Regions from separate parts of the Paraburkholderia sp. UCT2 genome, predicted to be linked through region 3. Evidence: predicted binding sites of a transcription regulator. Region 3 holds the regulator's gene; each other region holds the start of a gene.
The links. The regulator LexA, encoded in region 3, represses DNA repair genes until DNA is damaged. The targets are predictions, from matches to a motif close to ACTGTATNNNNATACAGT.
Positions count from the first base shown of each region.

Region 1: recA (recombinase RecA) is a predicted target of LexA. The motif match lies at 5,601-5,618, and genes of this name have one in related genera.
Region 2: F6X39_RS33345 (PA0069 family radical SAM protein) is a predicted target of LexA. The motif match lies at 3,068-3,085, and genes of this name have one in related genera.

Region 1 is NZ_VZQO01000008.1:124,506-134,889, reverse strand. Features, by position in the region: gene F6X39_RS09380 (MFS transporter) at 1-896, shown strand, start outside; tRNA gene F6X39_RS09375 (tRNA-Met) at 1,079-1,155, opposite strand; gene F6X39_RS09370 (MFS transporter) at 1,242-2,900, opposite strand; gene F6X39_RS09365 (sensor histidine kinase) at 3,108-4,667, opposite strand; gene F6X39_RS09360 (response regulator transcription factor) at 4,677-5,465, opposite strand; gene recA (recombinase RecA) at 5,720-6,796, shown strand; gene recX (recombination regulator RecX) at 6,804-7,553, shown strand; gene F6X39_RS09345 (DUF2889 domain-containing protein) at 7,684-8,358, shown strand; gene sucC (ADP-forming succinate--CoA ligase subunit beta) at 8,414-9,583, shown strand; gene sucD (succinate--CoA ligase subunit alpha) at 9,714-10,384, shown strand, end outside.
Region 2 is NZ_VZQO01000066.1:1,510-11,893, forward strand. Features, by position in the region: gene F6X39_RS33330 (acyl-CoA dehydrogenase) at 1-901, shown strand, start outside; gene F6X39_RS33335 (D-amino acid dehydrogenase) at 1,042-2,328, opposite strand; gene F6X39_RS33340 (Lrp/AsnC ligand binding domain-containing protein) at 2,510-2,998, shown strand; gene F6X39_RS33345 (PA0069 family radical SAM protein) at 3,144-4,295, shown strand; gene F6X39_RS33350 (NINE protein) at 4,332-4,799, opposite strand; gene F6X39_RS33355 (PQQ-dependent sugar dehydrogenase) at 4,990-6,174, opposite strand; gene rpsP (30S ribosomal protein S16) at 6,347-6,601, shown strand; gene rimM (ribosome maturation factor RimM) at 6,736-7,470, shown strand; gene trmD (tRNA (guanosine(37)-N1)-methyltransferase TrmD) at 7,496-8,263, shown strand; gene rplS (50S ribosomal protein L19) at 8,413-8,799, shown strand; gene F6X39_RS33380 (NUDIX hydrolase) at 8,887-9,645, shown strand; gene F6X39_RS33385 (CobD/CbiB family protein) at 9,797-10,384, shown strand, end outside.
Region 3 is NZ_VZQO01000014.1:6,321-16,704, reverse strand. Features, by position in the region: gene F6X39_RS13755 (M20 family metallopeptidase) at 1-404, opposite strand, end outside; gene F6X39_RS13750 (LysR family transcriptional regulator) at 660-1,643, shown strand; gene F6X39_RS13745 (hypothetical protein) at 1,924-2,346, shown strand; gene F6X39_RS13740 (ABC transporter permease) at 2,439-3,266, opposite strand; gene nodI (nodulation factor ABC transporter ATP-binding protein NodI) at 3,286-4,200, opposite strand; gene F6X39_RS13730 (universal stress protein) at 4,631-5,098, shown strand; gene F6X39_RS13725 (DUF2939 domain-containing protein) at 5,217-5,834, opposite strand; gene F6X39_RS13720 (hypothetical protein) at 5,954-6,298, opposite strand; gene lexA (transcriptional repressor LexA) at 6,401-7,051, opposite strand; gene F6X39_RS13710 (sulfate ABC transporter substrate-binding protein) at 7,363-8,409, shown strand; gene cysT (sulfate ABC transporter permease subunit CysT) at 8,571-9,467, shown strand; gene cysW (sulfate ABC transporter permease subunit CysW) at 9,464-10,384, shown strand, end outside.

The sequences.
Region 1 (10,384 bases), on a different contig from region 3:
GAGTCGTGGTGACGGCGCGCGTCATTGACCGTGTCGGCAAGGGCATTCGCGGTGCGCCTCGCGATGCACTCATCGCGGATGTCACGCCGCAGCACCTGCGAGGCGCGGCCTTCGGCCTGCGCCAGTCGCTCGATACGGTCGGTGCGTTCCTCGGACCGCTGCTGGCCGTTCTCATCATGCTGATATGGGCAGATAATTTTCGGCTTGCCTTCTGGCTTGCCGTCATTCCCGGCGTGCTCGCGGTCGCGCTGTTGACGTTTGGTATCACGGAGCCTGAGCACGAGCCTCGCGCCAAAAGAAGCAATCCGGTGCGGTGGCAGAGTCTCAGGGAGCTTGGTTTGGACTACTGGTGGGTCGTAGGGATAGGCGCCGTTTTTGCGTTGGCGCGATTCAGCGAGGCTTTTCTGGTGCTTCGTGCGATGGGCAGCGGCGTACCGATTGCGCTCGTTCCGCTCGTCATGGTGGCAATGAATATCGTCTACGCGCTGTCCGCTTATCCGTTCGGGAAGCTCGCGGACACGATGCGCCATACACGGCTGCTGATAGGTGGTCTGATCGTGTTGATTGGCGCCGACCTCGTGCTTGCACACGGCACCCACTGGAGCATAGTCGTCGTAGGCGTAGCGCTGTGGGGGCTGCACATGGGGATGACGCAAGGCCTGCTCGCTACGATGGTCGCGCACACGGCACCTGCGCATCTGCGCGGGACCGCGTTCGGTTTCTTCAATCTGCTGAGCGGCATCGTGATGCTGGTTTCGAGCGTTATCGCAGGCCAGTTGTGGGAACGTCTGGGCGCAGCCACGACCTTTTATGCGGGCGCAGCCTTCGGTCTGATGACCGTGGTGCTGCTGCTCTTTCACCCGACACCGGCTCAATCTCTTCACGACCTGAGCTAACGTGGCATTGCCGGGGTATCCGTCTGGAAAATGCGCGCATTGTTGCCGCTATTTCCCCAACGTCGAGTGGTGTGTCGCTGCGTCTGCCTGAACTCGGATGCCCATCGGTCGTCAGGCTTCGTGGCAGCGTTTCAAAACAAAAAAGCCGCTGTCCTTGTGGGACAGCGGCTTTTTCTTGAAGCTGGTGGCGAATCAGGGACTCGAACCCCGGACCTGCGGATTATGATTCCGTCGCTCTAACCGACTGAGCTAATTCGCCGAAAGAAGCGAGATTATGCTGGGGCCACCGGGGGCTGTCAACCCCCGGCTCACAACTTTTTCAGATAGCTCCGGCTGTCGGTCCACTCAATCCTTCGCGTAGATATCCGAGTCCTTGGTTTCGCGCACGAACAGCATGCCGATCACGAAGGTGGCCACCGCGATGATGATCGGATACCAGAGCCCCGAGTAGATGTTGCCCTTCGCCGCGACGATCGCGAACGCGGTGGCCGGCAGGAAGCCGCCGAACCAGCCATTGCCGACGTGATACGGCAGCGACATCGACGTATAACGGATGCGCGTCGGGAACATCTCGACCAGCATCGCCGCGATCGGCCCGTAGACCATCGTCACGTAGATCACGAGGATCGTCAGGATCACGATGCTCATCGGCCAGTTGATCTGAGCCGGATCAGCCTTCGGCGGATAGCCGGCGGCCTTCAGCGTCGCGGCGAGCGTCTTCTCGAACGTCTTGGCTTGCTCCTTCGCGTCGGCGGCGCGGCCGTCGAACGTGTTGACGACCGTATCGCCCACGCGGATCTGCGCGATCGTGCCGGCAGGCGCCGCGACGTTGTCGTAGTTCAGGCCGGCTCGCGACAGCGCGCCCTTCGCGATGTCGCATGAGCTCGTGAACTTCGCCGTGCCCACCGGGTTGAACTGGAACGAGCACTCGGCCGGATCGGCGATCACGACGATCGGCGACTTCGCGGTTGCCGCTTCGAGCGCCGGGTTCGTGTAGTGCGTGAGCGCCTTGAACAGCGGGAAGTAGGTGAGTGCGGCGATCAGCAGGCCGGCCATGATGATCGGCTTGCGGCCGATGCGATCCGACAGCGAGCCGAAGAACAGGAAGAACGGCGTGCCGATCAGCAGCGCGAGCGCGATCATGATGTTGGCGCTCGAACCGTCGACCCTCAGCGTCTGCGTGAGGAAGAACAGCGTGTAGAACTGGCCCGTGTACCAGACGACAGCCTGGCCGGCCGTCAGGCCGAGCAGCGCGATAATCACGACCTTCAGGTTCTTCCATTGGCCGAACGCTTCGGAAAGCGGCGCCTTCGAGGTCTTGCCCTCGGCCTTGATGCGTGCGAACACCGGCGACTCATGCAGTTGCAGGCGAATCCACACCGACACCGCGAGCAGCAGGATCGACACGAGGAACGGAATCCGCCAGCCCCAGGCGCCGAAGGCGTCTTCGCCCATGAACGTGCGAATGCCGAGAATCACGAGCAGCGACAGGAACAGACCGAGCGTGGCGGTGGTCTGGATCCATGCGGTGTAGAAGCCGCGGCGGTTCGCCGGCGCGTGTTCGGCCACGTAGGTCGCGGCGCCGCCATACTCGCCGCCGAGCGCGAGACCCTGCAGCAGGCGCATCGCGATGAAGAGCACCGGCGAAGCGATGCCGATCGCCGCGTAGCCCGGCAGGAAGCCGATGAGGAACGTCGACAGGCCCATGATGACGATCGTGATCAGGAACGTGTACTTGCGCCCGACCATGTCGCCGAGCCGCCCGAATACGATCGCGCCGAACGGCCGCACCGCGAAGCCCGCCGCGAAGCTGAGCAGCGTGAAGATGAACGCCGCGGTCGGATTGACGCCGGAGAAGAAGCTCTTGCTGATGAAGGCCGCAAGCGAGCCGGCCAGATAGAAGTCGTACCACTCGAAAACCGTACCCAGCGACGATGCGAAGATCACCCGCTTCTCATCGCGCGTCATCGGCACGTGCGAGATTTTCCCGCCAACGGTAGCCATATTGTCGTCTCCAATATTGATATATCCACGGATCGCCGGCACAGCCGTTCCCGTGCAACCGATTATTGGAGTGGAAACTTACGGCGTTCTGACTCGGCGCCTGAACCTGGGGTAGTCCGGTAAGCCGACGAATAGGCGTTCAATTTCCGTTAACGTGCTTGTATGTCCGCGCAACCCGCGCTGAAATATCTCAAAAAACGCTGACCGTCAAGCTGACGATAGAGGCGCGTTAGGGTAAGTCCCGCCCCGTTCGAGCACGTGCAAGCTGACGCGCACCAGTGTGCCGGCGAGCCGCGGTGACTCCTGGTAGACGTTGTCGTCGACGGTGAGCTCGCCGCCGTGCATTGCCGCAATCTCGCGCACGATCGCGAGGCCGAGGCCGCTGCCGTCGCCCTCGCGGCCCAGAATCCGGTAAAAGCGCTCGACCACACGCGAGCGCTCGCTGGCCGGAATGCCGAGCCCGGTGTCCTCGACTTCCAGTTGCACGAGCCGCGCGGGGGCGTCGTGCCGCACGCGCACGGTGATGCGGCCGCCCGCCGGCGTATAGCGGATCGCGTTGTCGATCAGGTTCGACAGCATTTCACGCAGCATCACCGGATTGCCGGCGACTTCGACCGGCGCGCCGGGCGCTTCGTAGCCGATGTCCATCTGCTTCGCGAGCGCGGCCTGCACCCATTCGCGCACCGCGCTGCGCGCGAGTTCGCCGAGTTCGACCGGCGTGAAGATCTGTCCCGACCGACGGTTTTCCGCGCGCGCCAGCGCGAGCAATTGCGTGACGAGCCGCGCGGCCTGCTCGGAGCTCGTTGCGATCTGTTCGAGCGAGCGACGAACCTCGGCCGACGCGTTCTGGCGCAGCGCGAGCTCGGCCTGGGTGCGCAGGCCGGCCAGCGGCGTTTTCATCTGATGCGCGGCGTCGGCGATGAAGCGCTTCTGCAGCTCCATGTTCTGTTCGAGGCGCGTGAGCAGATCGTTGAACGACGTGACGAGCGGCTCGATTTCCGGCGGCGCGCGGCGCGCTTCGAGCGGCGACAGATCGTCCGGCCGGCGCGCGCGGATATGCGCCTGCAGCGCATGCAGCGGCTCGAGCCCGCGCGACAGTCCGAACCACACGAGCAGGATCGCGAGCGGCAGGATCACGAACTGCGGCAGGATCACGCCCTTGATGATGTCGTTGGCGAGCTGGCTGCGCTTGTCGAGCGTTTCGGCGACCTGTACGAGCACGGCCTGCGCGCCCGGCGTCTGCGGAAACTCGACGGTCGTGTAGGCGACGCGGATGTCGTTGCCGCGCAGCACGTCGTCGCGGAATTCGACGAGGCCCGGTGGCGGGCGGTCCTCCTCGCGCGGCAGCGGCATGTCACGCTCGCCGGCCACGAGCTCGCCGCGCGTGCCGAGCACCTGAAAGAACACGCTGTCGACGTTGTCGGCGCGCAGGAAATCGCGCGTCGACTCGGGCAGCGACAGCTCCGCGACGCCGTTGACCGGATGGATCTGGCGCGCGAGCACGTAGGCGTCGGTTTCGAGCGCGCGGTCGAACGGCCCGTTCGCGATCGACTTCGCGACCAGGTAGGTGACCGCGAGGCTCATCGGCCACAGCAGCAGCAGCGGCGCGAGCATCCAGTCGAGAATTTCGCCGAACAGCGAGCGCGGACGCGCTTCGGCGGCGGCTTCGGTTTCGTCGGGCGCGGCGAACGGATTGGCGTAGCGCGCGTCGCGCGCCTCGTCGAGGTCCGCCGCGTGCGCCGTGGCGCGATCAGCGCGTGCGGACATCGCTGGCCTCTATTTGTAGTGGTGGCTCGCCGGCATCGCGGTGGACGACGGCGCGGTGGACGATTGTGCCGCTTGTGCCGTCTGCGGCTCGGAGCCGGCCGGGGTGGCGGGCGCGCTCGCATTTGCCGGCGGCGCCGCTTTTTCGAGACAGTAGCCGAGCCCGCGCACGGTGATGATGCGCACGCCGCTCGGTTCGATCTTCTTGCGCAGCCGGTGCACGTAGACTTCGATCGCGTTGTTGCTGACTTCCTCGCCCCATTCGCATAGATGGTCGACGAGCTGCTCTTTCGAGACCAGCCGGCCGATCCGTTGCAGCAGCACTTCGAGCAGCCCGAGTTCGCGCGCGGACAGATCGATCGCCTGGTCGTTGACGTAGGCGATGCGGCCCACCTGATCGAACGACAGCGAGCCATGCCGCACGACGGTCGGGCCGCCGCCCGCGCCGCGCCGTGTCAGCGCGCGCACGCGCGCTTCGAGTTCGTTCAGCGCGAAGGGCTTGGCCATGTAATCGTCGGCGCCGAGGTCGAGGCCTTTGACGCGTTCGTCGACGCTATCGGCGGCGGTCAGGATCAGCACGGGCAGGTTCGAATTGCGCGCGCGCAGGCGGCGCAGCACCTCGAGCCCGGACATGCGCGGCAGGCCCAGATCGAGGATCAATAGGTCGAACGTCTGCATTGACAACGCGGTATCGGCTTCTACGCCGCTTTTCACGTGATCGACCGCATAGGCCGATTGGCGGAGTGATCGAACCAGACCATCCGCGAGTATGCTGTCGTCTTCGGCAATCAGAATTCGCATGATGCGCCAGCCTGGCTTTGCCGGCACCGTGGGGTTGCCCCGGCGCGCAGCGGTCTCCGAACATTATTGTGGGTAGTTGGGGCGATGCGACAGTAAAAGATGCGCGTTCGCATCACAATCGCGCTTGCCAAAACTACTGTTTTTTTATACAGTGTCTGCGTTTCGTGTGATGTCCTGGAGACTCCGCTCGATTCGAGTGGAACCACGGGTGCACATCTGTCTCAGACGCCGTTCATCATAGCAAAGGACGATTCATGGAAGAAAGCAAGAAAGGCTCGGCTGGACTGACTGCTGAAAAGAGCAAGGCTCTCGCCGCCGCGCTCGCGCAGATCGAAAAGCAGTTCGGCAAAGGGTCGGTCATGCGGCTCGGCGCAGGTGAGGCAGTCGAAGACATCCAGGTGGTCTCCACCGGATCGCTCGGCCTCGACATCGCACTGGGCGTCGGCGGTTTGCCGCGCGGCCGCGTGGTCGAAATCTACGGTCCGGAATCGTCCGGTAAAACCACGCTGACGCTGCAGGTCGTCGCCGAAATGCAGAAGCTCGGCGGCACCGCGGCGTTCATCGACGCGGAACACGCGCTGGACATTCAATACGCGGGCAAGCTCGGCGTGAACGTCGCCGACCTGCTGGTCTCGCAGCCGGACACCGGCGAACAGGCGCTCGAAATCGCCGACGCGCTGGTGCGCTCGGGCTCGATCGACATGATCGTGATCGACTCGGTCGCGGCGCTGGTGCCGAAGGCGGAAATCGAAGGCGAAATGGGCGACTCGCTGCCGGGTCTGCAGGCGCGTCTGATGTCGCAGGCGCTGCGCAAGCTGACCGGCACGATCAAGCGCACGAACTGCCTCGTGATCTTCATCAATCAGATCCGCATGAAGATCGGCGTGATGTTCGGCAACCCGGAAACCACCACGGGCGGTAATGCGCTGAAGTTCTACGCGTCGGTGCGTCTCGACATTCGCCGCATCGGCTCGATCAAGAAGAACGACGAAGTGATCGGCAACGAAACGCGCGTGAAGGTCGTCAAGAACAAGGTGGCGCCGCCGTTCCGTGAAGCGATTTTCGACATCCTGTACGGCGAGGGCATCTCGCGTCAGGGCGAAATCATCGACCTCGGCGTGCAGGCGAAGATCGTCGACAAGGCCGGCGCATGGTACAGCTACAGCGGCGAGCGGATTGGTCAGGGCAAGGACAACGCGCGTGAATTCCTGCGCGAAAATCCGGATATCGCTCGCGAAATCGAGAACCGTATCCGCGAATCGCTGGGCGTTACCGCGATGGCGAACGCCGTGACCGGCGCGGACGCTGAAGTCGCGGGCGAAGAAGAGTAAGCATCAAGTGATACGCAAAGGCCGGCCGCTGTCCGGTTTCGACTCCGGACGCTATCCGGACGGCCCGCGCGACGCGGCGGACGGATCGCCTGAGTCCGGCGAACCGTTCGACGCACATGACCGCGCCGCGGGCCGCGGCCCGCAGCGTACGCGGTCTGCGCCCGCTGCAGCGTCGTCCAGCCGGGATTCCTCCGGACTCGGTTCCCCAATCCCCTCCGAGGTCACCTACACCCGCTCGCGTCGCCAACCCGGCGAAGAGAAGCCGGGCCAGTCCGACAAAGACGACAGCAGAAAATCCCAACGCCCCGCCCGTTCGCTGAAAGCGCGCGCGCTCGGCTATCTGTCGCGCCGCGAATATAGCCGCGCCGATCTCGCCCGCAAGCTGAAGCCTTACGTCGAGGAAACCGATTCGCTCGACACGGTGCTCGACGCGCTGCAGGCCGAAAACTGGCTATCCGACTCGCGCTTCGCGGAAAGCCTGATCCATCGGCGCGCATCGCGGCTCGGCGCGAACCGCATTCTCGGCGAACTGAAGCAACACGCGCTCAACCCGGCGCTCGTCGAAGAGGCGAGCGCGCAATTGCGCGAAACCGAACTCGCGCGTGCCCAGGCGGTCTGGCGCAAGAAGTTCGGCCAGTTGCCGCAAACGCCGGCCGAGCGCGCGAAGCAGGCACGCTTTCTCGCGTCGCGCGGCTTCTCCGGCGCGACGATCGGCAAGATCCTGAAGGGTATCGACGACATCGGGGACGGCGACTAACACGCCAGTCTCGACGGGTAGGGCAATTACCGCGCCGTAACCTGGCGCCAGGCCGTGCGCAATCGGGGCTGTCCCAAATACCCGTTATGCTAAACTCCAGAAGTTTTCCAATCCGGCCTTTCCTTCCCGCATGTCGCTCTCCCCGCCAGTGTCCCGTCAGTTGCGCCATCGTCGCGCAATCAGAGCGGAAGCTTACGAGCGAGCCGATGGCCTGTGGGATGTGGAAGCGTGCCTGACCGACGAAAAGCCACGCGATGTCGCGCTTGCGTCGGGTGTCCGGCCCAATGGTCAGCCGATCCATGAACTCTGGCTTCGCATCACCATCGATCGCAAGCTCAATGTCGTCAACGCCGAGGCGTCGTCCGACTGGGTGCCCTATCCAGGGTTGTGCCAGGCCAGCAATCCCGCCTATCGTGCCCTCATCGGGCTCAATCTGTTCCACAACTTCCGTCGCGATGCTGCCCGTTTGCTGGCCGGCACGGCCGGTTGCACGCATCTCACCGAGCTGTGCGCGATCCTGCCGACCGCCGCGATCCAGGCGTTCGCCGGCGACGTATGGAACACCGATGACGGCACGCCGGGTGCGGACGCGGGTTCGGGAGACGAATCGTCTGACGGCACAGGCGAGTATTCCAACGACAAACCGCCATTCCAGCTGGGACGCTGCCACGCGCTGCGTTTCGACGGCGAGGCGGTGAAACAGTTTTATCCGCGCTGGTATGGTCATGCACCGCGTCCGGCGGAACGCGCGGCCTCGTCGGACGGCGCGGCGGCTCGCGAACGAAGCGGCGACGCGTCGGCCTGAACGGCGGCAACGGAATCGAAGTTCTATCCAACTCTCAGACTGAAGGGAATCACGCATGAAGATTCACGAGTACCAGGGTAAGGAAATCCTGCGGAAATTCGGCGTCGCGGTACCGCGCGGCAAGCCGGTCTTCTCGGTGGATGATGCGGTCAAGGCCGCGGAAGAGCTGGGCGGCCCGGTGTGGGTCGTGAAGGCTCAGATCCACGCGGGTGGCCGTGGCAAGGGCGGCGGCGTCAAGGTCGCCAAGTCGCTGGAACAGGTTCGCGAGTACTCGAACCAGATCCTCGGCATGCAGCTCGTCACGCACCAGACCGGTCCGGAAGGCCAGAAGGTGAACCGTCTGCTGATCGAAGAAGGCGCCGACATCAAGAAGGAACTGTATGTCGGTCTCGTGATCGATCGCGTTTCGCAGAAGATCGTCGTGATGGCGTCGAGCGAAGGCGGCATGGACGTCGAAGAAGTCGCGGAAAAGACGCCTGAGCTGATCCACAAGGTTGCCGTCGATCCGTCGACTGGCCTGAAGGACTCGGAAGCAGACGACCTCGCGAAGAAGATCGGCGTGCCCGACGCTTCGATCCCGCAAGCTCGCGCGATCCTGCAAGGCCTGTACAAGGCATTCTGGGAAACCGACGCATCGCTCGCCGAAATCAACCCGCTGATCCTGACCGGCGACGGCAAGGTCATCGCACTCGACGCGAAGTTCAACTTCGACTCGAACGCGCTGTTCCGTCACCCGGAAATCGTCGCGTACCGCGATCTGGACGAAGAAGATCCGGCTGAAATCGAAGCGTCGAAGTTCGACCTCGCGTACATCTCGCTCGACGGCAACATCGGCTGTCTGGTGAACGGCGCCGGCCTCGCAATGGCAACGATGGACACCATCAAGCTGTTCGGCGGCGAACCGGCGAACTTCCTCGACGTCGGCGGAGGAGCTACGACCGAGAAGGTCACCGAAGCGTTCAAGATCATGCTGAAGAACCCGAACCTGACCGCGATTCTGGTCAACATCTTCGGTGGCATCATGCGCTGCGACGTGATCGCGGAAGGCGTGATCGCGGCCTCGAAGGCCGTGTCGCTGAAGGTGCCGCTCGTGGTCCGCATGAAGGGCACGAACGAAGACCTGGGCAAGAAGATGCTCGCCGAATCCGGCCTGCCGATCATCTCGGCGGACAGCATGGAAGAGGCGGCTCAGAAGGTCGTCGCGGCTGCTTCGGGCAAGGCGTAAGCCAGCTGTCCACGGCGCATTTACCAGCTCATTTGCCAGGTTTACGAGTGGCGGCGCGCAAGCGACACAGGCGTGAAGCATCGCGCCGAGTGGCGCTACCGCGCGACGCCAAACGAACAGAGGTCAATACATGTCGATTCTGATCAACAAAGACACCAAGGTCATCACGCAGGGCATCACCGGCAAGACCGGTCAGTTCCACACGCGTGCTTGCCGTGAATACGCAAACGGCCGCGAAGCGTACGTCGCGGGCGTGAACCCGAAACGCGCCGGCGAAGATTTCGAAGGCATCCCCATCTACGCGAGCGTCGCTGAAGCCAAGGCTGAGACGGGCGCGAGCGTGTCGGTGATTTACGTTCCGCCGGCAGGCGCTGCCGCCGCAATCTGGGAAGCAGTCGAAGCCGACCTGGATCTCGCAATCTGTATCACGGAAGGCATTCCCGTCCGTGACATGATCGAGATCAAGGACCGTATGCGTCGCGAAAACCGCAAGACGCTGCTGCTCGGACCGAACTGCCCGGGCACGATCACGCCGGACGAGCTGAAGATCGGCATCATGCCGGGTCACATCCATCGCAAGGGCCGCATCGGCGTCGTGTCGCGTTCGGGCACGCTGACGTATGAAGCAGTCGGCCAGCTGACCTCGATCGGCCTCGGCCAGTCGTCGGCAGTCGGCATCGGCGGCGACCCCATCAATGGTCTGAAGCACATCGACGTGATGAAGATGTTCAACGACGATCCGGAAACGGACGCCGTCATCATGATCGGCGAAATCGGCGGTCCGGACGAGGCGAACGCCGC
Region 2 (10,384 bases), on a different contig from region 3:
TTTCGCGGTCGGCATGCAAGGTGTCGCGATCTCGGATCGCGCATATCAGAAGGCGGTCGCGTATGCGAAAGAGCGCGTGCAGAGCCGTCCCGTGGACGGCTCCGCGAAGCAGTCGGTCGCGATCATCCAGCACCCGGACGTGCGCCGCATGCTGTCGACGATGCGCAGCCTCACCGAGGCGTCGCGCGCGCTCGCCTACGTCGCGGCCTCGCACTGCGATATCGCGCATCGTCATCCGGACGATGCGACGCGCGCGAAGCATCAGGCAATCTATGAATATCTCGTGCCGATCGTGAAGGGCTGGAGCACGGAGCTGTCGATCGACGTGACGAGCCTCGGCGTGCAGGTGCATGGCGGCATGGGCTTCATCGAGGAAACCGGCGCCGCGCAGTACTACCGCGACGCGCGCATTCTGCCGATCTACGAAGGTACGACCGCGATCCAGGCCAACGACCTGATCGGTCGCAAGACGCTGCGCGACGGCGGCAAGGTCGCGAAGGAACTGCTCGCTGGCGTCGCCGAAACGGTTGAAGCGCTTGGCGCGCAGCAGGGCGCGGCGTTCGCGTCGATGCGCACACAGCTCGCGCAGGGCCAGCGCGCGCTTGGCGCGGTCGTCGATTTCGTCGTCGCCAATGCGAAGGGCGATCCGAATGCGGTGTTCGCGGGCAGCGTGCCCTATCTGAAGCTCGCGGGCATCGTGCTGGGCGGCTGGCAGATGGCGCGTGCGCAGCTTGCCGCGGCGACGAAGCGCGACGAGGACCCAGCGTTTCATGACGCGAAGATCGCGACCGCGCGGTTCTACGCCGAGCACGTGTTGCCACAGGCGGCGGCGCTCGAAGTGGCGATCGTCAGCGCGAAGGGGGGCGAGGGTGTGCTGGCTTTGTCGGAAGACCAGTTCTGAGCATGCCTCGATGCCGGCCGCGATCGCGGCAGCACATTGAAATGCAAACGGCGCCCCGCGAGGCGCCGTTTGTTTGTCCGGCTGCTGTTTGTTGCGGCCTGCGCCGCGGGCAGGGCCGCGTCAGCGCACGCCACTCAAACTCACGCATACGCCGGCCGATGCTCGCCCGCGGTCTCGCCGAGATAGCGATGCACCGACAGATCGTCCGCGCGAATCGCGGGCTGCTTGCCCGACATCAAGTCGGCGAGCAGTTGGCCCGAGCCGCACGACATCGTCCAGCCAAGCGTGCCGTGGCCGGTGTTCAGGAACAGGTTCGGCACCGGCGTGCGGCCGACGATCGGCGTGCCGTCCGGCGTCATCGGCCGCAGACCGGTCCAGAACGTCGCCTTCGACGTGTCGCCGCCGCCCGGGAACAGGTCATTCACAGAAAGCTCGAGCGTCTCGCGGCGCGCCTGGCGCAGCGATTTGTCGAAGCCGACGATCTCGGCCATCCCGCCGACGCGAATCCGGTCATCGAAGCGCGTGATCGCGATCTTGTAGGTCTCATCGAGCACGGTCGACACCGGCGCGGCAGCCGCGTCGACGATCGGCGCGGTGATCGAATAGCCTTTCAGCGGATAGACCGGAATCTTCACTATGCCATCGAGGAAGCGCGTCGAATACGAGCCGAGCGCGACCACGAACGAATCCGCGCGCACGAGTTCGCCGCCGCACTGCACGCCGGCGATGCGGCCGCCCGCCATCGCGAGCGCGTCGATCGACGTGTTGTAGCGGAACTTGACGCCCAGTTCCTCGGCGAGCGCCGCGAGGCGCGTCGTGAACATCTGGCAGTCGCCGGTTTCGTCGCCGGGCAGGCGCAGGCCGCCGGTGAGCTTGTGCGACACCGCGGCGAGGGCTGGTTCGGCCTTGGCGAGTTCGTCGGCCGTCAGCAGCTCGTATCGCACGTTGGCTTCCTGCAGCACGGCGATGTCTTTCGCGGCGCCGTCGAACTGCTGTTGCGTGCGAAATACCTGCAGCGTGCCGCCGGTGCGGCCTTCGTACTCGATGCCGGTCTCGGCGCGCAACGCCTGCAGGCAGTCGCGGCTGTATTCGGCCAGCCGCACCATACGGCCCTTGTTCACCGCATAGCGCGGCGCCGTGCAGTTCTGCAGCATCTGCCACATCCATTGCAGTTGGAACGCGGTGCCGTCGACGCGAATCGCTAGCGGCGCGTGCTTCTGGAACATCCACTTGACGGCCTTCAGCGGCACGCCCGGGGCGGCCCATGGCGAAGCGTAGCCCGGCGAGATCTGGCCCGCGTTGGCGAAACTGGTTTCGAGCGCCGGGCCGGCCTCGCGATCGATAACGGTCACTTCGTGACCGGCGCGCGCGAGGTAATACGCACTCGTCACGCCGACGACGCCACTGCCCAAAACGACGACTCGCATAGCTGCTCCGGATATCCAAAAATTGAGTGAGGGCAAGACGCTCGTCGCCGGGTTCGATCTGATTTCGATTCGGCGAGGTGCAATGTGAGGTGAAATGCCGTTTGCCCAGTGTTAACCGCTATACTATTAACAGTGAGACAGGTTTTGTTATTGTATTTTCATCATTTTTAGAAAAAACACCATGCGTACCCAGCGCCAGCCCGTGCGGGCTCTCGACAAGCTCGATCACAAGATCCTGCGGCTCCTGCAGCAGGACGGCCGTATGGCGATGAAGGACCTGGCGGAGCAGGTCGGTCTGTCGGTGACGCCTTGCATCGAGCGCGTCAAGCGGATGGAGCGCGACGGCGTGATCACCGGCTACTACGCCCGCGTGAACCCGGCCGAGCTGGGCGCGGCGCTGCTCGTGTTCGTCGAGATCACGCTCGATCACAAGAGTGGCAACATGTTCGATCTGTTCCGGCGCGAGGTGCAGAAGATCCCCGAGGTGCTCGAGTGCCACCTCGTGTCGGGCGATTTCGACTATCTGATCAAGGCGCGCATCGGCGAAATGGCCGATTACCGCAAGTTGCTCGGCGATATCCTGCTGCAGCTGCCGGGCGCGGTGCAGTCGAAGAGCTATGTGGTGATGGAGGAAATCAAGGAGACGCTGACGATCGCGGTGGGCGAGTAGGTGCCGGTTCACTGACGGGGTTGGACGCGCATCAAGCGACCAACGAAGTGCTCGACAAACGGCGTAAACACTGTATATTTGTACAGGTGTTTTGCGCCGCTTTCTTTTGGCGCTTCCTGTTTGCGTTTGCTTTGCGTGGCCCGCCGTGGATGACCCCGACACCCCTGACATTCCCGAATTTCCGATCGCGCCGCCGGCGCCTCGCAAGGGGCGCGGCGCGGTCACGAACCTGCAAGGCCGCTACGAAGTCGACCAGCGCGAAGCCGTCCACGACGGCTGGCAGACGGCCGACGGAGACGGGGAGCCGAAGGTCCTGCGCACGCAGGTGTTCGAGGAGCGCGCAAAAACCATCCTCACACGCAATGCGTCGCCTGACATTCCGTTCAATGTGTCGCTGAATCCTTACCGGGGCTGCGAACACGGCTGCATCTATTGCTTCGCGCGGCCCACGCACAGCTACCTGGGCTTGTCGCCCGGGCTCGATTTCGAAAGCCGCATCTACGCGAAGATCAACGCGCCAGAACTGCTCGAGCGGGAACTGTCGAAGAAATCCTATGCACCCGAGCCGATCGCGCTCGGCGTCGCCACCGATGCATGGCAGCCGGCCGAACGTGACTTGCGTCTTACGCGTCGTGTGATCGAGGTGCTCAGCGAGCGCAACCACCCGTTCGCGGCGATCACCAAATCATCGCTGATCGAGCGCGACATCGACCTGCTTGCGCCGATGGCCGAGCGCGGGCAATTCATGGCGGCGATCACCATCACCACGCTGGACGCCGACATCGCGCGCACGCTCGAACCGCGCGCGGCCACGCCGTCGCGCCGGCTGCGCACGATCCGTACGCTAAGCGAGGCGGGCATTCCGGTCGGCGTCAGCATCGCGCCGGTGATCCCGTTCGTCACCGAACCGGATATGGAGCGTGTGCTCGAAGCATGCGCCGAAGCGGGCGCCAGCAATGCCAGCTATATCGTGCTGCGGCTGCCGTGGGAGGTCGCGCCGCTGTTCAAGGATTGGCTGGGCGCACATTTCCCGGATCGGGCCGAGCGCGTGATGAGCCGTGTGCGCGACATGCGAGGCGGCAAGGATTACGATTCTTCGTTCTCGACCCGCATGAAGGGAGAGGGCTTATGGGCGGACCTGCTCAGGCAGCGCTTTCACAAGGCCGTGCGTCGGTTAGGGTTGAACGGGCGGGACCGCGGCATTCTCGACATGTCGCATTTCCGCCGGATCGAGCCGCCGCGCGCCGAGCAGGTGAGCGCACCGGCGCGCGACAATCCGCAACTGAGGCTTTTCTAGCGCGCAGGAACGTCTGCGGGTCCCGCCACGGGGGCATTACTGCGAAATCGCTTTGGCCGCTTCGACCTGACTTTCGAAGTAGGTCTGGAACGCGAGCGCGAGACCGGTCATCAGCAGAAACGCACCGATCAGCAGCGAAAAGATCACGACGAAAATGACCGTCCAGCCGGAGCGGCTTTTGCGTTGCGTGTGGGTGTTGAATTGCGCATCCCATTTCTGATCAGGACGCAGCCCGTAGACGAGCGCCGCCAGAAACGCGGCAAACAGCGAAACCGCGCCGATCGGCGCGAGCACCCAGCCCAGGATCGACGCGCGCTCGGTCGCGACCAGCAGCATCACGCCGGGAATGCCGATCAGCGTGCCGAGTAGATGCGCCCAGCCGTAGATGTCTCGGGTGCCGTACAGATAGAAGCGGTGGGCGCCGAGGCTGCCGAACAGGAACGCCAACGCGGCGGTGAGCGTCTTGGATCTGAAGCGCGGGGAAGTCGAGGCAGCGGTGGGCATGAACGCGTGGGCAGAGTGACGGGCGGTCGAAAGGAGCGGCGCGCCGCGGGGGCGCGGACCGACGCGCATTCTACGCCTGCGGCGCGCGGGTGGTCACGTGGAGGACGATCGCCGAGGCTGAAAGCGGAGTGGCGAGATGCGCCGGACCTGGCTCAGGGTGAGTTCAGCCGGGCATGCGTGCATCCGCGCGTTACGGCGCTGAATACGTGATGCGATAGATTGCGCCGGCGGTATCGTCGCTGATCAGTAGCGAACCGTCTGGCAGCGGCAACACGTCGGCGGGGCGGCCCCAGACCGATTCGCCGGGTTGCAGCCAGCCTTCGGCAAAGATCTGCTGGCGTGCGTGGCTGCCGTCAGGGTCGGTGATCACGCGCACGACGCGGTAGCCGACCTTCTTGCTGCGGTTCCACGAGCCGTGCTCGGCGATGAAGATATTGTTGCGGTAGTCGGCTGGAAACATCGGGCCGTCGTAGAAGCGCATGCCAAGCGCCGCCACGTGCGCGCCAAGCTTGACCACTGGCGGCGTGAATTCGCTGCACGGATGATCCTTGCCGAACTCGGGGTCGGGCGTGTCGCCGCCGTGACAGTACGGAAAGCCGAAGTTCATGCCGACTAGCGGCGCGCGGTTGAGCTTGTCGCTCGGAATATCGTCGCCGAGCAGGTCGCGACCGTTGTCGGTGAACCAAAGTTCGTGGGTGACCGGATGCCACGCGAAGCCGACCGAATTGCGGATGCCGCGCGCGACGACCTCGTAGTGGCTGCCGTCCGGGTTCATGCGGCCGATCATCGCAAAGCGGTCCGGATCTCTCTGGCAAATGTTGCACGGCGCGCCTTGCGGCACGTACAGCTTGCCATCCGGGCCGAACGCGATGAATTTCCAGCCGTGATGCGTGTCCGTTGGCAGCTTGTCGGTGACAACGACCGGTTTCGGCGGATCGTTCAGGTGCGAGTCGATCGCATCGAAGCGCACGATTTTCGACACGGCCGACACATACAGCGCGCCGTCGCGCCACGCGACGCCGGCGGGCATCTGCAGCCCGGACGCGATCACGTGGTGACCCGTCACGCGGCCGTTCCGCAGCTCGAGCGCATACACATGGCCATCGTCGCTGCCCACGTAGAGAATGCCCTTGGGCGACAACGTCATCGCGCGCGCGCTCGGCACCTCGTCCGACAACACTTCGATGTGAAAGCCCGGCGGCAGCTTGATTTTCTCGATGGGCAGCGCGGCGATTGCCGTCAACGCCTGCGCAGCGATAACCGCGGCCGCTACCGCACGTAGAATCCGGCTGCACGAGGTGCGCGAAAGTCCAGCAAAGCGTACGAAAAAGGCACAAAAGGCGAACGGAAACGGGAGTTTCGGCTGGCGTTGCACAGGCGCTCCTTCAGGTAATTCGGGCGTTTGAACGGGTTCTCGCACCTCTTGTAGAAGGTGGGGTGCAGTCCGGTTCCGCAGTTTATCCCGGTAAGTGTTTGTTATGGCGTCGGTTTCCCGCTATAATCGCGTGTTTCAGTCGTTCCGAACCCCGGTTTTCAAGGATTCTAGTATGGTCATCATCCGCTTGGCTCGTGGCGGCTCCAAGAAGCGCCCGTTCTACAACATCGTCGCCACCGACTCGCGCAGCCGTCGTGACGGCCGCTTCATCGAGCGCGTCGGTTTCTACAACCCGGTCGCTACGAAGGGCGAGTCCCTGCGTATCGCTCAGGATCGCCTGACGTACTGGCAAGGTGTTGGCGCGCAACTGTCGCCGACCGTCGAACGTCTCGTGAAGGAAGCGCAAAAGGCGCAGCCGGCTGCTTGATATGGCGGCCCGCAGGCGTATCGTCGTCGGTTCGGCCGGCGGCTCGCGCAACTCGCGTGAGCAGTCCGATGCGCAATTTGTTTTACTGAAGCAGACGCCAAAGCAGGCTGCGAAGTTGTTGTCGAGGTTATTCGATGTCTGAGCGTGATTCCGGCAGTTCTGGTAGCGTCAAGGCAGCTTCGCGCGCAAAGGCGTCTGGTCAGGCGTCGTTCGGTGCATTCGTCCGCAAGCCGGTCGAACGAACCGACGGCAAGGCGAAAGAGGCGCAAGCCAATGCCGCGAACGCCGATTTCGAAGCTGCAGAAATGCGCATCGAAACGGCGGCAAGCTGGCCGGCCGATGCGGTCGAAGTCGGCGCAATCGTCGACGCCTATGGTCTCAAAGGCTGGGTCAAGGTAGCCGCGCATGCGGATGCCGGGCAAGGCGGCGACGTCTTGCTGAGCGCGAAGCGCTGGTGGCTGCTGAAAGGCCAGGAGCGCAAATCGGCGCCGTCGTTGCAGGCCAAAACACATAGCGACAGCGTGGTCGCCCGTCTGGGTGGCGTCGCTGACCGCGATACGGCGTTGGCTTTGCGCGGTTCTCGTGTATACATCGGCCGTAGCGAATTTCCGGCGCTCGAAGCCGACGAATTCTACTGGGTCGATCTGATCGGCCTGGACGTGGTGAATCTCGCCGGGCTCAACCTCGGCAAAGTCGCCAGCATGATCGACAACGGCGCGCAGTCGGTGCTGCGCATCGAATATCCGGCTACCGACAAGAACGGCAAGCCGGTCGCAGGCGAGCGTTTGATCCCGTTCGTCGGCGTCTTTGTCAAAACGGTGGACCAGGCGGCAAAGCATATCGTCGTCGACTGGGAAGCTGACTATTGAAATCTATCGTTGAGCGGGGAGAGCGATGCAGTTCGATGTCGTGACGCTCTTTCCAGAAATGTTCCGCGCGCTGACTGACTGGGGTATCACCAGCCGGGCCGCGAAGCAGCAGCGCTATGGGTTGCGTACGTGGAATCCGCGCGATTTCACGACCGACAACTACCGCACGATCGACGATCGCCCATACGGCGGCGGCCCCGGCATGGTTATGCTGGCCCGGCCGCTCGAAGATGCGATCAGTGCCGCGAAAGCGGCGCAGTCGGAGCAGGGCATCGGCGCGTCGCGCGTCGTGATGATGTCGCCGCAAGGCGCCACACTGAATCACGAGCGCGTGATGAAGTTCGCGGCCGAACCCGGTCTGATCCTGTTGTGCGGGCGCTATGAAGCGATCGACCAGCGTCTGCTGGACCGTGTAGTCGACGAAGAAGTAAGCCTTGGCGACTTCGTGCTGTCGGGCGGCGAGTTGCCCGCGATGGCGTTGATGGATGCGGTCGTGCGTCAGTTGCCTGGCGTGCTGAACGACTCACAGTCGGCGGTGCAGGATAGCTTCGTCGATGTGCTGCTCGATTGTCCGCACTACACGCGTCCCGAGGAATACGAGGGCGTGCGGGTGCCTGATGTGCTGCTCGGCGGCCATCATGCGGAAATCGAAGCGTGGCGGCGGCGCGAAGCATTGCGCAACACGTTGAACAAGCGGCCCGATCTGATCGTGAAGGCCAGAAAGAACAGAATGCTGAGCCGTGCCGACGAGGCGTGGCTCGCGAGTCTCGCGAAGGAAGAGTCGAAGGCCTGAGGCCCCGGTCTTTCGAGCGGACACAAGGCGGTGCCGTGCATGCGTGCGCGGTGCCAGATGTGAACCCATCCTCTATCGGGGCCGTAGCCCAACGCAGTAAGCACGTGAGGCAGGTACGAACGCCGACAAGATGGATCTAGGAGTCAGTGATGAATCTGATTGCAAAACTCGAGCAGGAAGAAATCGCGCGCGTTCTCGGCGAAAAGACCATTCCGGATTTTGGTCCGGGCGATACGGTCATCGTCAGCGTGAACGTGGTTGAAGGCACGCGTAAGCGTGTGCAGGCTTACGAAGGCGTCGTGATCGCCAAGCGTAACCGTGGTCTGAATTCGTCGTTCATCGTCCGTAAGATTTCGTCGGGCGAAGGCGTCGAGCGTACGTTCCAGACGTATTCGCCGCTGCTGGCTAGCATCGTCGTCAAGCGTCGCGGCGATGTGCGTCGTGCGAAGCTGTACTATCTGCGCGAGCGTTCGGGCAAGTCGGCTCGAATCAAGGAAAAGCTGGTTTCGAAAGACCGCGCTACTTCCCAAGCGTAAATGCTGTAAGAAAAAGCACCCCTCGCGGGTGCTTTTTTGTTGGCCAGGTCAAAATAGCGGTATGTCCACGCTCATCAGAGAGACCCGTTGATCCGCCCCGTCTTTGAGCCAGAAACTCTGCCTGTCATCGCGACAGGCGCCGATCTGCCACCGGTCGCGCGCGAGCGTCTGACGCCCGATGCACTGCGGGCGCGCTTTGATCGGCAGCTAGCCTGGACACCCGAGAAAATTGCCGATGCGCCGTGGCGCAATACCGACCTCGATCCGCGCGTGGCCGCGGTGCTGGTGCCGCTCGTCGTGCGCGCGCGTGGTCTTACCGTGTTGCTCACGCAGCGCGCGGACCATCTGAACGATCACGCCGGTCAGGTGAGTTTTCCCGGCGGCCGCCAGGAACCGTTCGACGCTGATGCGACTGCTACGGCTCTGCGCGAAGCGCGCGAAGAGGTGGGCCTCGACGCGTCGCGCGTCGAAGTTCTCGGCGCGTTGCCCGACTATCTCACTGGCACCGGCTTTCGCGTGTCGCCGGTCGTCGCTCTTGTGCACCCGCCGTTCTCGCTGGAGATCGATACGCTCGAAGTGGCCGAGGTCTTCGAAGTGCCGCTCGCGTTCCTGATGGACCCGTCCAACCACGAAGAGCGCCTGTTCCGCTACGAGGGCGGAGAGCGCCGCTTCTTCGCGATGCCGTATCCGCGCGGCGAATTGACGGTGGCTCCGGAGGCCGCCGAGCAGCGCGGCGCGCACCACGCGCAGACGGTCACGCCAGCAGCCGTGCAAGGCGGCCATCATTTCATCTGGGGCGCGACGGCGGCGATGCTGCGCAACCTGTATCGGTTTCTCGCCGCATAAATAACGTGACTCGCATCGCCGCTTCGACGATGCACAGTTGCGCGAACGACGCACTTGTCGGCGCTTTGTCAGCATCCGCGTTCAGACTCATCCGACCCTGTGCTATCGTTATAAAACAATCGTAAAAAACTTAAAAAGCACGGCGCATCGCATGACTTTTTTCTCCGTATTGCTGGCTCTGATCATTGAACAGGTACGCGCGCTGTCGCCGAACAATCCGTTGTCCGCGTTGCTTCAATACCATGCGGAGTCGGCGGCGCACGGATTCGATGCTGGCAAGCAACGTCACGGTCTGCTCGCGTGGCTCGTCGTGGTGGTGCCCTGGACGCTCGCGGTCGCGCTCGTCTACTACGTGCTGTATCACATTCACTTCATGCTCGCGTTCCTGTGGAACGTCGTGGTGCTGTACTTCACGCTCGGCTTTCGGCAGTTCAGCCATTACTTCACCGACATCCATCTCGCGTTGAACAACGACGACGTGCCACGCGCGCGCGAAATTCTCAACGAATGGACGGGGCTCGAGACCGTCGACATGCCGGTCAGCGAGATCGTGCGTCACACGCTGATCCACGCGGTGGTCGCGTCGCATCGCCATGTGTTCGGCGTGTTCTTCTGGTTCCTGATTCCGGTCGGTCCCGCTGGCGCGGTGCTGTACCGTTGCGCGGAATATCTCGCGCGCGCATGGGCGCGGCCGGCCGACGACCGCACCGTCGCGTTTTCGAGCTTCGCGCAGCGCGCG
Region 3 (10,384 bases):
TTGATCGAGTGCTGGCCTTTGTTGTCGGCGGTGCCGCGACCGAACCAGCGCTCGCCTTCCACGGTCACCGCCCACGGCGTCAGCGGCGCGCGCCACTGGCTGTCGTAGCCGCGCACGACGTCGCCGTGGCCGTAGATCAGCACGGTCGGCAGATGATCGCCTTCGTGACGGTTGGCAATCAGGAACGGACCGAAGCCATCGACCGGGTTATCGACGATGCGCGTGCTGAAGCCGAGGCGCTCCGCTTCGGGCTGGATTGCGTCGGTCAGATACGACAGCAGCAGTGCGCCGCGATCGCTTTCCTGGCTTTCGGTGCGAAAACCGACGCGACGGTTCAGATCGGCGAGAAAAGCGCCGGATTCGAAGTGCCGGGTGGCAAGCTCGATGGCCTGGTTGCGGCTCATGTCGATGTCTCCGATGCGGGGGATGGGTGAAGGGGCGGAGGGCCGCGAGGCTCGATGGCTCGATGCTCGGCGCGGCGTTCAGGCGAATCGCCTGCAACGTCATTGCGACCGATTCTAGAAGCGCGCCATTTTTGTCACAATGATCATGTTTCGAAGCTTGCCTTGCCGGAAAAGCAAAGCGTCGCGCGTCGGCTCGAACCGCGGCACCCGCCCACCCATGGCACCGTTGCAACTGATTCGATCGAGGCGTCCAGGATGGCACGTTCACTGCATGGCATCGCGTTGCGTTATTTCGTCGAAGTCGCGCGCGGCGGCTCGCTGAGCGACGCGTCCGAGCGGCTGCACGTCGCGGTGTCGGCGATCAGCCGGCAAATCGTGCGGCTCGAAAGCGAGCTCGGCGTGACGCTGTTCGAGCGGCGTCCGCGCGGCATGACGCTGTCCGAGGCCGGTGAGCGGCTGCTTGCGTACGCGCAACGCAGCCTGCTCGAAGCCGAGCACGTGATGAAAGAGATTAGCGGCCTCGCGAGCTTGCACGGCAGCCGGATCAAGATCGCGACCGCCGAGGGTTTTGCGGTCGACTTCCTGCCCGCCGCGATTGCGGATTTCCGCGCCGAGCACCCCGGCATCGATTTCACGCTGACCGTGATGTCGCCGGCCGACGCCACTCGCCACGTGCGCGACGGCGACGTCGATATCGCGCTGTCGTTCAGCCTCGCGCCGGAGAAGGGCGTGAAGGTCGAGCACACCGAACGCGCGCCGGTGTTCGTGCTGCTGCGCGCCGATCATCCCCTTGCGGCGCGCGCGAAACTGTCGCTCGCCGAGGTGAGTCGCTATCCGCTCGTGTTGTCGGAGACGGGCACCACGATTCGCCAGTTGATCGACATCACGTGCGCGCTCGAAGGCATCCTCCTCGAGCCGGACCTGATCTGCAACAACAGCGGCGCGAGTTATCGCTACGCGCAGCGGTCCGGCGCGATCATGTTCACGGGGCTGCTGTCGGTGCGCGACCGCTATGCCAACGACGGCTTCGTCGTGATTCCGCTCACCGACCCGCAGATGCGCCAGCGCAGCATCCAGGTGCAGACGATGGCGGGGCGCGAGTTGCCCCCGTCGGTGCGCACGTTTCGCGACCATCTGATCGCGCGGATCGCGGATGCGAAGCCGGCTGGGGCGCAGGCTTCGAAGGTCACCGGTGGACGCGGTAAACGTACACCGCGGCGCCCGCGAGCCGATGCATGAAATGCGACACATGCCCCGCACTAAACGGCAAATGTTCGCCCGGAATCCGAATCACGACCTAAACTGTGGTGGACGGCAAGGACGGCCCTGAGAAAACGACCCAGATGGTGCGCGCCACGATCAGAGGAAACGCGGAACAATGACAGTCGAACCGCGGACCTGCCGCCCAGCCCGCGATGCTGCAATGCACACAAGCGGCAATAGATGGACCCAAATAGAAAGGCGGCGCGTCGTCCCGATGGCGCGTTGCCCACGACAGAGCGATAGGACCAACACAGCCATGGCGCAACAGAAAACCAATCCAAAACTCGAGCAGGCTCTCACGCGCGGTGATCTCGCGATCCGTCAGGCGAACTCGGCGCGGGCGACCGCCTTGTTGCGTGCGCTCGCCAAGATGATCGTCGATGCGTCGGCGACCATCGGCGTGGAAGCCTTCACGCTGATTCACGACGGCGACAAGATCTACGATCCCGCCGATGGTCTATGGCCACAGGCGCTGCTGATTTCGCTCGACGGTCCGGTCGAGGACGCCGATCCCGACGAATTGCGCACGGTGCGGCTGATCGCGGATGATCCGGTCACCGTGTTCCGGGTGGAATGGCAGCGCGCCGATGGCAAGATCGGGCGTCACGAGGGCGGCCCGTTCGCGACGGTCGCGTTCATCTCCGACGTCGACATTCCGTGGACCGATGACGAGGACTGAGCGCGCACAACGATAGCAAACACGCCGTGCGACGACCGACGCGGCGTCGTCTTGCGCGGGTGCAGGCGCAACGCGCCGCCCGCGCGTTCGGCTTACTTCATCATGCGACGCCGAAACAGGATCGCCGACACGATGAAGCCGCCGACCGCGTAAGCGGCCAGCACGCTCACATGGAGCGCCGCGTGCTCCATCGGCCGACCGAGCATCGCCGGGCGCATCAGATCGACCGCATTGGCGAGCGGCAGCGCGGCAGTCACCGCTTGCGCGGCGCCGGGCAGTTGCGAGATCGGAAAGAACACGCCGGAGAGCAGCAGCATCGGCGTGAGCACGAGCGTCTGATAGAACATGAAAAAGTCGTATGACGGCGCGAGCGCCGTCACGATCATCGCGAGGCTCGCGAACGCGAGACCGGCCAGCACGATGACCGGCAGCGCGAGCAGCATCGACGGAAAACTCGCATAGCCGAGCGCGCCCGCCACCAGCATGATCGCCACACCCGACAACACCGCTTTGCTGGCGGCCCACACCACCTCGCCGAGCACGATATCGCCGAGCGTGAGCGGCGTATGCATGATCGCCTCCCACGTGCGCTGCACGTGCATGCGCGAAAAGCCCGAATACATCGACTCGAAGCTCGCCGACATCATCACGCTCGACGCCACCGTGCCCGCCGCGAGGAACGAGATATACGACACGCCGTCGACGTGCCCGACCATCAGCCCGAGCCCGAGGCCGAGACCGAACAGATAGATCATCGGATCGGCGAAGTTGCCGAACATCGACGCGATCGCGAGCTTTTTCCACACCAGGTAATTGCGGCGCCACACCGCGATCCAGTTCGTGGCATTGGCGGGGAAGGCGCCGAACGGCTCTTGCGCCGATGGCGTGCCGTCGTGGGTTTCGTAAGTACGAGCGTCCATCAAGTGTCTCGCTATGGGTTCAGTCCTGCATTTCGCGACCGGTGAGCCGCAGAAACACATCCTCGAGATTCGCCGGCCGATGCAGATAGCGCAAATCGGCGCGCTGCTTGAGGCGCATATGCACGGGCTGCGCGTCGTTCACATAACAGAACAGTGTCTCGCCGCTGATCTCGGTGCGCTCGGCGAGCGGCGCGAGTTCGTCGCGCAACGCAACCGGATCGGGGCCGTAGATCTCGATCACGTCGCAACCGATCTCGGACTCGATCAACTCGCGCGGCGCGCCTTCGGCGATCTTGCGGCCTTCCTCGATCACGCACAGTCGATGACAGAGCCGTTCGGCTTCTTCCATAAAGTGCGTGGTCAGCAGAATGGTCTTGCCGCGCACGAGCAGCGAGCGCAGCCGCTCCCAGATCAGATGGCGCGCTTGCGGATCGAGACCGGTGGTCGGCTCGTCCATGATCAGCACGTCGGGATCGTTGATCAGCGCGCGCGCGAGCGTGAGGCGCCGCTTCATGCCGCCCGACAGTTCGCTCACGCGCGCGTCCGCCTTGTTCTCGAGGCGAGCGAATTCGAGCAGACCCGGCACCGCCGCGCGACACTGCGCGGCGCTCAGACCGAAGTAGCGACCGAATACGAGCAGATTTTCGCGCACCGTGAAATCGGGATCGAGGTTGTCGAACTGCGGCACCACGCCGACGCGCGAGCGCGCGAGGCGCGCGCGGCCCGGGATCGGCTCGTCGCACAGCCGGATCGCGCCGGCGTCGGGCGCCGCAATGCCGAGCAGCATGCGCAATGTCGTGGTCTTACCGGCGCCGTTGGGGCCGAGCAGCCCGAAGCATTCGCCGGTGTTCACATGAAACGACAATCCGTCGACGACCGTTTTTTCGCCGTAGCTTTTCCTGACCTGATGGAATTCGATGGGGGCGGTGGGCATGGCTCGAGCAAGGCTCCGGAAAAACACACAACGTACGCGCAAGACACACAACATACCTGCGATGCACGCATTGCGCACGCGAAGCCGCTTACTCCAGGTTTCGGATCGCTGATGCGAGCGGGTGTCCGGGAACGCGTCATGCGTGGGGTGCGATGCGCTCGTCGGTGTCGATTGGCGCCGCTGATTGGCGGTGGCACGACTGGCACGACTGGCACGTCAACCGGCCCGCAGTGTGTCGACGCAGCGTTCGCAAACGAAGTTTTGCATTGCGGCATCCGTGTGCAAACGCTGCGTCGGGTCGCCCAACGCTTGTGCAGACTGGATCGGCATGCACCGGGTATGCACTTAGCGTTTTCCATCCCTTGCAAGCCGAATTGCGGCGCACCATGATTGATTCAGACCGCGCTTTCCGCGCGAATGGAGAAAACAGATGGCGAGCTACCAGAAAATCCTGTTGTGCTACGACGGCTCGCGCGAAGGCCGCAAAGCCCTGCGTTGCGGTGCCGATCTGGCGTTGGAACTGAAGGCGGAAACGCATCTGCTGTCGGTCGTCGACATGCGTTCGAGCATCGCGCAGAGCGCGGGCCTGTTGACGGACGTCGCCTGCGGCAGCTTCGAAAAAACGGCCCGCGAGATTCTGCAGGAGGGCGTGAACTGGCTGACCGAGCGAGGCGTGAGCGCGCAAGGGCATTTCGCATTCGGTCATCCGATCGACGAGATCGCCAATCTTGCCAACGAGTTGCAGGTCGACCTCGTGGTGGTGGGTCATCGCTGCCGGACTGGTTTGTCGCGGTGGTGGATGGGGGCGGGCAACACGCCGCTGCTCGACCGCGTGTCGTGCAGCATTCTGGTGGCGTGCTCGTCCGCCCAGGAGCAGCAGCAGGCGGCTGCAGCGTAATAGGCTAATGAGGGACGCGAACTCGCGCGCCCCGTCATCTAGCCCAGATGTGAATAGACCTTGTCGCGTGGCCGGCCCCGCTGGCCAGCCACGCATCCCATCCGGCCAGGCTTCGATCTCACTCGTTCAGATTGATCGCCGCGAGCTTCCACGTGACCAGACCTTCGCGACGAAAGATTGCCGAATAGTTCGCGTTACCTTCGCCACGCCGGTACGTGATGACAAACTCGTTGAGACTGCGATAGCCGGCCGTGCTTTGACGCCCGGGCGGCGGTGCGCTTGCCTGCGTGGTGGTGTCGCCCGCGGCTGGTGCGGCCGGCGCTTCGCCGCCCGCGGCTGGCGGCGCGGACGGTTGCTCGCCCGGCGTGCCACGCGGCGGCATGCCGTTCAGCAGCGCCGCGACGCCGTCGGGTGTCGCATAGGCATCGACGAGCGGGCCGATCAGCGTCACGCCGATCACCGCGCCGATCGTGGCCATCTTGTTGCCGGCATCCGCCTCGAGCCGGCGTGTCAGCATGGCGCCCACCTGTTGCTTCAGGCTATCGCGTAGCGCGGGAAAGTCCACATACTGATTGACGGTTTGCACGTCACGCGCATCGGCGGCGCGTTTGAGATTGTTCACCGCGAGATACGGTGATGCATAAATAAAGCCCAGCGCGGCAATCACGATCACCACGATCAGCGTGATCAGCAGCGGCCGGGTGGCGCTGCCCTGTATGCGTTTCCGAATTGTCATCGAATGGGACTCCACGTCAGTGATGATCTAACGTCGAGCACGGCGAGGTCGGAACGATCCCATCCCACGCGAATCTCTGAACATCCGAAGTGCTTGTTGCATGCGTACTCAGGATTCGCTCAGGCTTCGAACACCGCGCCGTGCACGTTGGCTTCGTCGGCTATGCAACGATCGATCATACGGCATACGGCGTCGACCGTGCCGACCATGATCAGTCGCGACGGTCCGTGATAGACCCGCACCGGCGCGCGACGCGCGGGCTCGGCGATGTTCAGCGCCGAATTCAGCGACACGCGCGCGAACGCCGGCAACGACGACGGCAGACCGGAAGCTTCGGCAGCCGCGTCGAACAGCGACGGCGTGCGCGCAGCGGGCGCCTCGATTAGCGCGCAGGGCGTGAGCTTGCGCAGATGGCGCAGACGGCCGAACTGGCGAAAGGGCAACAGGCGGGCAAGGCGTTCCATGAGTCTCTCCAGGCGATTCGGCGTAGATGCGGGCGTAGATGCGGGCGTAAATGCGGCTTGGGTTGGACAAACCGGCGCAAGCGTTCCGGCGACAGCGAAAGATCAGAACTCGCTGGGGCGGATCAGCCCGACCGCGATCCCTTCGAGCGCGAAATCGGCGCTGCCGGATTCCACGAAGATGTTGTCGTAATCGGGGTTTTCGGCGATCAGTTCGATGCCGTTCGGCCGGCGCTTCAGACGTTTGACCGTTACGTCGTCGCCAAGCCGCGCAATGATGATCTGGCCGTCCTTCGCTTCGGTGCGCTTTTGCACCGCGAGCAGGTCGCCGTCGAGAATGCCCGCGTCGCGCATCGACAGGCCGCGCACCTTCAGCAGGTAGTCGGGCTTGCTCGAGAATAGCGCCGGGTCACACGCGTAGTGCTGCGAGATATGTTCCTGCGCGAGGATCGGGCTACCCGCCGCGACCCGGCCGATCAGCGGCAACGACAACTGCATCAGGCCCGCATGCGGCAGGGTGAACTGATACGGCGCGTCCTCCTGCCCGGACAGCAGGCGGATGCCGCGCGACGCGCCGGCCGCGAGTTCGATCACGCCCTTGCGCGCCAGCGCGCGCAGATGCTCTTCCGCGGAATTGGCCGAGCTGAACCCGAGTTCGGCGGCAATTTCCGCGCGAGTGGGCGGAAAGCCGGTGCGTTCGATCGCGCGGCGGATCAGATCGAAAACCTGCTGCTGTCGTGCGGTGAGTTTTGTCATGGCCACTGTATGTATGAACAGGTGACTGTATTTTTATACAGTATTCGGCGCATTTCAAGCTTTACTTTAAGTTCGGCGCAAGGGTCGCGTTGGGGCGTCGTTTATCGGCGACATGACGGCGTTGTCGGCGTCCCAACCGCCGGCGCATCTGTCGTTACCACTTTTGAGCATTAAAAAATGAAGAAACATTATTTTTAATAATGAAAGCGCTTCGATAGACTGGCCTCCGGTTGGCGCTCATGTGCACGTGACCGCGACGCAGAACAACACCAGACGCTCATCAGCGGACCATCACGCGGAGAAAAATTGAAATGAACCATCGGCATATGGGGCTTGCGGCTCGAACCAGAAAACTGATCGCGGCGCTCGCCGTCGGCGCGGCGGGTGCGCTCGGCATGTTGGGCGCAAGCGGCGTCGCGCACGCCGACACCACGCTGTTGAACGTGTCCTACGATCCGACGCGCGAGCTGTATCAGGACATCAATCAGGCATTCGGCAAGGAATGGAAGGCCAGGACCGGCGAAGCCGTCACCTTCAAGCAGTCGCACGGCGGCTCGGGCGCGCAGGCTCGCTCGGTGCTCGACGGACTGCAGGCCGACGTCGTGACGCTTGCGCTCGCCTATGACATCGACGCGCTCGCGAACAAGGGGCTCGTCGACAGGAACTGGCAAAAGCGTCTGCCGGACAACGCATCGCCGTACACGTCGACGATCGTGTTTCTGGTGCGCAAGGGCAACCCGAAGCACATCAAGGATTGGGACGATCTGGTGAAACCGGGCGTGTCGATCGTGACGCCGAATCCGAAGACCTCGGGCGGCGCGCGCTGGAATTATCTGGCCGCGTGGGCGTACGCCGAGCATCAACCGGGCGGCAACGACCAGAAGGCCAGGGAGTTCGTCGGCAAGCTGTACAGGAACGCCGGCGTGCTCGATTCGGGCGCGCGCGGCGCGACCACGAGCTTCGTGCAGCGCGGTATCGGCGACGTGCTGATCGCGTGGGAAAACGAGGCGTTCCTGTCGCTGAAGGAGTTTGGTCCGGACAAGTTCGAGATCGTGGTGCCGTCGGTGAGCATTCTGGCCGAGCCGCCGGTCGCGGTGGTCGACAAGGTCGTCGACAAACACGGCACGCGCAAGCTGGCCGAAGCGTATCTGAACTTCCTGTATAGCGAGCAAGGTCAGGAGATCGCCGCGCGCAATTTCTATCGTCCGCGTTCCACCAAGGTGCCCGCCGATCTGACCGCGAAGTTTCCGAAGCTGAAGCTGTACACGATCGACGATTCGTTCGGCGGTTGGACCAACGCGCAGAAGACCCATTTCGCGGACGGCGGCGTGTTCGATTCGATTTATCAGCCGCAGTAAGAACCACCGCCTGAATCACAGCCAGGGGCAAAAGGGCGCGCCCAATGGGCGCGCTTTCGGCTAACCGGGGTCCCGGTGGCCAGCAGTGCGGCAGTACCGCAGTACGGCAGCACGGCAAAACGAACAACCGCGCGAGCATCAACCATGAACGAGTATCCAGCATGACCACGTTGACCTTCCGCAAGCCGAGCGCATTGCCCGGTTTTGGCCTGACACTCGGCATCACGGTGGCTTATCTGAGCCTCGTGGTGCTGATTCCATTGGCGGCGACCTTTCTGAAAACCGCGACGCTCGACTGGGATCAGTTCGTGCGCGCGGTCACGTCGCCGCGTGTGCTCGCGTCGTATCGGCTGACGTTTTTCTCGGCGCTAGGCGGCGCGCTGATCAACGCGGTGTTCGGCTTTCTCGTCGCGTGGGTGCTGGTGCGCTACACGTTTCCGTTCAAGCGTATCGTCGATGCGGTCGTCGATCTGCCGTTCGCGTTGCCCACCTCGGTGGCGGGCATTTCGCTAGCGGCCGTGTATGCGGGCAACGGCTGGATCGGCCAGTTCCTCGCGCCGCTCGGCATCAAGATCGCGTTCACGCCGGCGGGCGTGCTGGTCGCGCTGACGTTCATCGGCCTGCCGTTCGTCGTGCGCACGGTGCAACCGGTGCTCGAGGAGTTCGAGCGCGAGCAGGAGGAGGCGGCCGCGTGTCTCGGCGCGTCGCGCTGGCTCACGTTTCGCCGCGTCGTGCTGCCGGCCGTGTTGCCGGCGCTGCTGACCGGCTTCGCGCTCGCCTTTGCGCGCGCGCTCGGCGAATACGGCTCGGTAATCTTCATCGCCGGCAATGTGCCGATGAAGTCGGAGATCACGTCGCTCCTGATCATCACGAAGCTCGAGCAATACGACTATGCGGGCGCGACGGCGCTCGCGGTCGTGATGCTGGTCGTGTCGTTCCTGATGCTGCTGTCGATCAACACGCTGCAGTGGTATCTGCAGCGGCGCACGAGCCGCGGCAAGACGGGATCGGCGCCAGTGGCCACGAGCGTCGCCGCTATCGGTGGAGGTGTGCAATGAGCCGCGTTCCGACCAATCCGGCGAGCGTGGCGCGTCGCCCCGATCCGGTCAGCGAGCCGGCGGTCGTGCGCTGGCTGCTGATCGGCCTCGCACTGCTGTTTCTCGCGCTGTTTCTGGCCGTGCCGCTCGCCGCGGTGTTCTACCAGGCGCTGAACAAGGGGCTGCGTTTTTACTTCGAAGCGCTCGCCGATCCGGATGCGCTGTCGGCGATCAAACTGACGCTGCTCACCGCGGCGATCGCGGTGCCGCTGAACCTCGTGTTCGGCCTCGCGGCGTCGTGGTGTATCGCGAAGTTCGAATTCCGCGGCAAGGCGCTGCTGACCACGTTGATCGATCTGCCGTTTTCGGTGTCGCCGGTGATCTCCGGTCTGATCTACGTGCTGATGTTCGGCGCGCAGGGCTGGTTCGGCCCGTGGCTCGAAGATCACGACGTGCAGATCATCTTCGCGGTGCCGGGCATCGTGCTCGCGACGATCTTCGTCACGTTCCCGTTCGTCGCGCGCGAGCTGATTCCGCTGATGCAGGCGCAGGGCAACGACGAGGAAGAAGCCGCGCACGTGCTCGGCGCATCGGGCTGGCAGACGTTTCGTCGCGTCACGCTGCCGAACGTCAAGTGGGGTCTGCTGTACGGCGTGATTCTATGTAATGCGCGCGCAATGGGCGAGTTCGGCGCGGTGTCGGTCGTGTCGGGCCATATTCGCGGGCAGACCGACACGATGCCGCTGCACGTCGAAATCCTCTACAACGAGTACAACTTCTCGGCCGCGTTCGCCGTGGCCTCGCTGCTCGCGCTGCTGGCGCTGGTTACGCTGGGGCTCAAGCTGTTGGCCGAGCGTCATATGTCGGCGGAACTGTCGGCGGCGCGCGAAGTGCCTGCGTATGCGGGGCCCGTGTCGCCGTCCGGCGCTTCGCAGGCC